2 regions of the Comamonas brasiliensis genome follow, and region 2 is predicted to be linked to the other one. Evidence: predicted binding sites of a transcription regulator. Region 2 holds the regulator's gene; the other holds the start of a gene.
What was found. The regulator FNR, encoded in region 2, switches genes on or off when oxygen is low (the NO sensors DNR and NnrR bind a similar motif). The targets are predictions, from matches to a motif close to TTGATNNNNATCAA.

Region 1: DJFAAGMI_RS11925 (DASS family sodium-coupled anion symporter) is a predicted target of FNR. The motif match lies at 1,388-1,401, and genes of this name have one in related genera.

The regions. Positions count from the first base shown of each region.
Region 1 covers NZ_JAANES010000002.1:776,050-779,459, reverse strand. The annotation lists gene DJFAAGMI_RS11945 (DNA-directed RNA polymerase subunit alpha) at 1-255, shown strand, start outside; gene rplQ (50S ribosomal protein L17) at 392-775, shown strand; tRNA gene DJFAAGMI_RS11935 (tRNA-Met) at 816-892, shown strand; gene DJFAAGMI_RS11930 (hypothetical protein) at 975-1,292, opposite strand; gene DJFAAGMI_RS11925 (DASS family sodium-coupled anion symporter) at 1,561-3,066, shown strand; gene DJFAAGMI_RS11920 (alkylhydroperoxidase domain protein) at 3,076-3,410, opposite strand, start outside.
Region 2 covers NZ_JAANES010000001.1:728,664-732,073, reverse strand. The annotation lists gene hemN (oxygen-independent coproporphyrinogen III oxidase) at 1-925, opposite strand, end outside; gene fnr (fumarate/nitrate reduction transcriptional regulator Fnr) at 1,195-1,917, shown strand; gene DJFAAGMI_RS03290 (hypothetical protein) at 2,083-2,346, opposite strand; gene DJFAAGMI_RS03285 (FixH family protein) at 2,719-3,024, opposite strand; gene ccoG (cytochrome c oxidase accessory protein CcoG) at 3,140-3,410, opposite strand, start outside.

The DNA of each region.
Region 1 (3,410 bases), on a different contig from region 2:
GCCACCTCGTTCGATCCCATCCTGCTGCGTCCTGTGGACGAGCTCGAGCTCACCGTGCGTTCTGCCAACTGCCTCAAGGCAGAGAACATTTACTACATCGGTGACCTCATCCAGCGTACCGAAAACGAGCTGCTCAAGACTCCCAACCTGGGTCGTAAGTCGCTCAACGAGATCAAGGAAGTTCTGGCTTCCCGCGGTCTGACGCTGGGCATGAAGCTCGAAAACTGGCCACCAGCTGGCCTGGAAAAGCGTTAATCGCTACAATAGAGGACTTTGCTGAAATCGAATGGTTTTGGCAAAGTCCAAGTGCCTCGGGCAGTACCTGATACGGCTGCCTGATTTAATTTAATAAAGATCTCCGGATAAAAACGGGGAGCAAAGGAAAAGCACCATGCGTCACGGCAACGGCCTCCGCAAACTGAACCGCACTTCTGCACACCGCAAGGCAATGCTGCAGAACATGATGAACTCGCTGATCGAGCACGAAGCCATCAAGACCACGGTCCCCAAGGCCAAGGAACTGCGTCGCGTCATCGAGCCCATGATCACTCTGGCCAAGGTTGACACCGTGGCTAACCGCCGTCTGGCTTTTGACCGTCTGCGCGACCGCGACAGCGTGACCAAGCTGTTCAACGTGCTGGGTCCCCGCAACGCTCAGCGTCCCGGCGGCTACACACGTATCCTGAAGATGGGCTTCCGCGTGGGCGACAACGCTCCCATGGCCTATGTGGAACTGGTTGAGCGCGCTGAAGAAGTCGCTGCAGCAGCTGAATAAGCCTCGAGCAGGCTGCAAAGCCTGCTATAATTGGAAATACCGCGCGATGGAGCAGTCTGGTAGCTCGTTGGGCTCATAACCCAAAGGTCGGAGGTTCAAATCCTTCTCGCGCAACCAAATTGAAAAGGTCACGACAATGTCGTGGCCTTTTTTTGTCCATTTTCTCCATGGACCAAAAGGCGGCACCCGCCTTGACTCGTCATACCCCCGACTGCGTGCCTGAGCGACGGCGCAGGTGCTCGCGTACGCGGTCGGCGATCACCTGGGCGATTTCCGGGCTGAGCACCTCGCTGATATGCAGCACCTCGGTGTAATGCAGATAGAGCAGACCGCGCAAGGTCCGGAATGCCGTCTCATGCGCGGCCCCGCAGATGCCTACATCGTTGGCCAGCACGCGCTCCACGGCACCGGGCTCAAGCAGCCGGATCTTGCAGATAGCTGCCTGATGCAGGATCTCCAAGTCTATTTCCTCAAGGCGGTTTTCCCATTCATCGGGCAAGAATCGGTTCGCTGGCATGTAGGGTGGCTCTCCTGCTCAATCCATGGACATATGTCCCAGCCCCGGATGCTGGCATACCGCGGGCCTGGCCGTCGGTTTTGCTTCCATAAGTCTTGATGCCGATCAAATGCCGACAAGGTGAACGTCGGCCTGGGGGCGAGGCCGTGCGGCACTGCATCATGATGCCAGTCTGCGACCTGAGCACCAATGCCCGTCCGTGTCTACTGGATTTCTCCGAGCTGAGGTATGGTGTCTCGATGCGCTGCAGGTAAAGAAAAGGACTTGTATGTTCGAGAAAATCGTCTCGATGTTCCGCTACCTCAAAGCGGCCGTGCCGTTTCGGCTGGTGCCTGCACTGGTTGCCACCCTGGTGCTGATCGGTCTGCTGCTGACGCCGGTGCCGGCTGGGCTGGATAGCAAGGCATGGCAGCTGGTGGCCATCTTTCTGACGACTATCGTGGCGATCATTCTCAAGGTCATGCCCATAGGCGTGATGGCTCTGATGGCGATTGTCATCGTGTCGCTGTCTCAGGTCACTTCCAGCTCATCCAAGGGCGCGATCACGGATGCGCTGAGCAGCTTTGCAAACCCCTTGATCTGGCTGATCGTGGTGGCGGTTCTGATCTCGCGCGGCCTCAAGAAGACGGGGCTCGGCAACCGCATCGGCCTGCTGTTCATTGCGCTGATGGGCAAGCGCACCATAGGCATCGGTTACGGACTTGCGATCTGCGAGCTGGTGCTGGCCCCGTTCACGCCAAGCAACACGGCGCGCGGCGGCGGCATCGTGCATCCGATCATGAAGTCCATTGCCAATGCCTTTGAGTCGGACCCGGCCAAGGGAACGCAAGGCAAGGTAGGGACCTATCTGGCACTGGTCAACTACCACTCCAACCCGATCACCTCGGCCATGTTCCTGACCGCTACGGCGCCCAATCCTCTGGTTGTGGACCTGGTGGCCAAGGCCACGGGCCAGTCCCTGCATCTGAGCTGGACAAGCTGGGCGCTTTACATGCTGCTGCCAGGCCTGTTGTGTCTGCTGCTGATGCCGCTGGCGGTCTATCTGCTGTCGCCTCCCGAGCTCAAGGCTACGCCCAATGCCGTGGAATACGCTCGTGCCGAGATGGTCCGTATGGGCCCGCTGTCGGGCAAGGAGCGGGTGATGCTCGGGACCTTCGGCATGATGCTGTTGCTGTGGGCGAATGTGCCGCAGATGCTCTTCGGTCCGGCCTTCACGCTGGACCCGACCGTGGTGGCTTTTCTCGGTCTGTTCGCCTTGATCATCACGGGCACCATCGACTGGGATGATGTGCTGTCCGAAAAAAGCGCCTGGGATACCCTGATCTGGTTTGGTGCCCTGGTCATGCTGGCCGAGCAGCTCAACAAGCTAGGGGTGGTCGCCTGGTTTGCCGAGGGCTTGAAGAATGCCATCGTCGCCAGCGGCCTGGACTGGCTGCCCGTGGCCGCGATTCTGGTGGGTGTCTTCGTCTTCTCGCACTATCTGTTTGCCAGCACCACGGCTCATATCAGCGCCATGATGCTGGCCTTTCTGACCGTGGGTGCGCAGCTGATCCCGGCCGACTATGTCGTCCCCTTCATGCTGATGATGACGGCCGGCTCGGCCATCATGATGACGCTGACGCATTACGCGACCGGCACCTCGCCCATTATCTTCGGCAGCGGCTATGTGACTCTGGGCGTCTGGTGGCGCGTGGGGGCCGCGATGTGCGTGCTGGAGCTGATGATCTTCGCTGTCGTCGGCAGCGCCTGGTGGAAGCTGCTGGGGCTGTGGTGAGCTGTGCTGTCAGTTGCTCGTGCGTAGGGGCTCGCCCAGCGACAGCATGAGCCGGTTGGCCCAGTTGAAGAAGGCAGTGCCCTGCAGCGCATCGGAGATGGCCGCGTCGTCGAGACCGGAGGCGCGCAGCGCATCGATATGGCTGGATTCCAGCGCGGGCGGCGTCTGCGTCAAGGCCACGGCGGCGGCGACGATGGCGTTCCAGCGCGGCCCCAGATCGCTGCCCGGGCCTTCATCGAGCAGGCGCTGCACATCGGCGGCGCGTTGCGAGAAATGCGTGGCAAAGCGCGCATGTACCGAAGCGCAGTAGATGCAGCCGTTGGTGCGTGAGGTTGCAGCTGCTG
Region 2 (3,410 bases):
GGCGCCCCTGACGCTTGGCGATGGCCAGAGAGTCATCGGGCAGCGCAAAGTGATCCATGCCCACATAGACATAGCCGCCATTCATGAAGGCATCAATTGCGCCGGAGAGCATGTTCAGCTTCTCCTGTCCCATGGGCAAGTCAGCCGATGCAATACGCCTTTGCGGCTTGAAGCGCTCGGGCAGATGCGCATAGGCATACAGAGCAATGCGGTCGGGACGCAACTCATTGACCTGGGCCAGCGTTCGCGCAAAAGACTCGGATGTCTGCTTGGGCAGGCCGTAAATCAGGTCCACATTGATGGAGACAAAGCCCAGACGGCGGGCCTCGGCCACCAGCTCAAAGACTTGCTCGGCTGGCTGCTCCCGGTGCACCGCTTTCTGCACCGCTGGGTCAAAATCCTGCACGCCAAAGCTCAGGCGATTGAAGCCCATGTCCTTGAGTGTCTTCAACCTCTCGTTGCTCACGGTACGCGGATCGACCTCAATGGAATACTCGCCGGCTAGATCGAGCTTGAAATGCTCACGCATCAGAAGCATCAACTGCTGCAATTCGGCATCGCTGAAGAAGGTCGGCGTGCCGCCTCCCAGATGCAACTGGCTTACCAGCTGGCCTTTGCCGCAATGCTCGGTATGCATGGCCAGTTCACGGCCCAGATAATCCAGATATTCGGCAGCCTTCTCATGATGCTTGGTCACGATCTTGTTGCAGGCGCAGTAATAGCAAAGCGACTCGCAAAATGGCACATGCACATAAACGGACAAAGGCAAGGCACGTGAGCTCGAATGCGTCTTGCGCTGTTTCAATGCCAGGATATAGTCGTCTGCACCAAAAGCCTCAACAAAACGGTCGGCTGTTGGAAATGATGTGTAGCGCGGGCCGGGAATATCAAAGCGGCTCAGCAACTCGGGCGTGACTGCGGTCATAACTGAAAGTTAGGGTGCGCCCACACTCCACATTGAGCAGATTTCAAAGAAAATCAGATCCTGGAAATCATGCCCATAATGGGCAGAAGCACATGTTTTTGAATGAATGCAAACAATGTGCCCCAAGGCAATCCAACTGTCCTTGATGAATATCAAGAGAGCGCAAGGCAAGTACTGCGACAATTTGATCCAACTCATCACTAACTACGAGGTCAATGACCGGCGCGACTCTCCATTCCAAGTCTGTCTGTGCCGTTGCTGAAAAGCCCATGAATCTTCAGACCATCAAAGCATCCTGCTCCAACTGCAATCTGCGTGAACTGTGCATGCCCATGGGCCTGGACGATGAACAAATGGAGCGTATTGACGAAATTGTGGCCACGCGCCGCAAGGTCAAACGGGGCGGGCTGCTGTTTCGCAACGGCGAGGAGTTCACCTCGCTGTACGCCATTCGCACCGGCTTCTTCAAGACCAGCGTGGCCACCGAAGACGGTCGCGACCAGGTCACTGGCTTTCAGATGGCCGGCGAGATCATCGGTCTGGACGGTATCGTCAACGACCACCACACCTGCGATGCCGTGGCGCTGGAAGATGCCGAAGTCTGCATCATGCCTTTCGACAAGCTCGAGCAGCTCTCGCGCGAAGTCACGGCACTGCAAAATCATGTGCACAAGGTCATGAGCCGCGAAATCGTGCGCGAGCATGGCGTGATGCTGCTGCTGGGCAGCATGCGCGCCGAAGAGCGTCTGGCGGCCTTTGTGCTGAACCTGGTGCAGCGTCTGTCGGCACGCGGCTTTTCGAAGTCGGAGCTGGTGCTGCGCATGACGCGTGAAGAAATCGGCAGCTATCTGGGCCTCAAGCTGGAGACCGTGAGTCGCACCTTCTCCAAGTTCGCCGAGGAAGGCATCATCGAAGTCCGACAGCGCCATCTGCGCATTCTGGATACCGAGGCGCTCAGGCGCATCGTCAACAGCCAGCAATGCCAGGACTGACTTCGACAGCAGCCCTCAAGACGAAGCCCGCAGACAGCGGGCTTTTTTGATGACGGCGAACACCTGCCTGGAGTTTCCACCGCCAAGGCCGCCGGCACAGCGAGCGGCCAGCCCCTCCATCCGAAGCCGCCACCTGTTCGAAACTGCGGTCCTGTGTGCAGCGCCTTACTCGACCAGAGGCTCCGAGACTATGCCCTGGTTCATATCGCTGGCCGAACGCCCCAGCATGACGGTCATGAGTCCGCTGAACACGGTGACCGCCCAGAAGGCAAAAAAGGCCAGGGTGTAAATGCCATTGCGCGACCATTCCAGAGGCGAGCCCAGCCAGTGCATGTCCAGCGGGTCCACAAAGGCAAACACCACCATTTCCATGATTGCCGCGGCCAGAAAAGCCGGCCAGACAATCCACATCCAGCGTCGAGCATCCATCGCGATTCTCCTTGGCCTGTGGGTTTGAACCTATTTTGCACAATTGCCATGACCTTCCCAGCCATACCAAGGGCATGCACTCAGATGGGAAACCCTGGACCGCTATTATTTAAAGAGCTTCCAGCGCTTTATGTGTATCGATTTTGGGTCTATATCTATCTGAAATAGCCTGTGACAAAGCGCTATGCGCTCCTGTTATTGAACTCCACCCGCCCATCCCTTGCCGGCTTCCGAGAACTGCAGGGGCCCTCCCGACTCTTCGGTCGACCAAGACATAGAACGCCGTCACGGCCCACCGGCTACAGAAAAGCCTGCAACCAGGGCCGCAAAAAAAGGCCGCGGAAGCGGCCTTGGGATGCGTTGAAATCTCGGTCAGCGATCCAGCGGATGGTCCTTGGCCGGCGTCGCGGCATGGTTGCGCCCCGTCACTGCTGGCGCCAGGCTTTTTTCGCTCTCGGTGAGGCGCTGGTTGATCTCAATGCCGTGACGATAGTAGTCGGGGTCGATCACTGGATCCGGCTTGCTCATGGCGATATAGGCGGTCACGATGCCCGCGACCACCACCACGGCGGGACCGGCGATGACGAGCCAGACATGGGCAAACTTCCACCAGGGCTTGCCGTCCTCGGGGTGGATGATCTTGGCCTTTTGCAGGGCCTTGGCTTGTGCTGCCGACATGGTTAAACCTCTTTTCAGAAATCTGGCTGCCCAATTGCAAACCTGCAATCGGGCAGCATCAATTGTTGCTGATTCGCGATGCCCTTGCGTGGCTGTCGCGATGCATGCCGCAGGCCTAGCGCGGCACCAGGAACACGGATTTTTCGGAGATGCGTCCGGCCCCAGCCGTCAGCGCATCCACATTGAAATGCACGGGGTGCGAGCCGGAGGCAGCCGAGCCATAGGGGATCTGCAGGCGCACCGCAATGCCGCGCGTCTCGGCCGGACCTACCGAGACTTCCTGCTCGGATACTACTTCCAGCTGATCCAGCCCCGTGGCGCTGATGCGATAGCGCTGCTCTGACTCGGTCGCATTCATGATCTGCAGGCGATAGACGTTTTCGAGC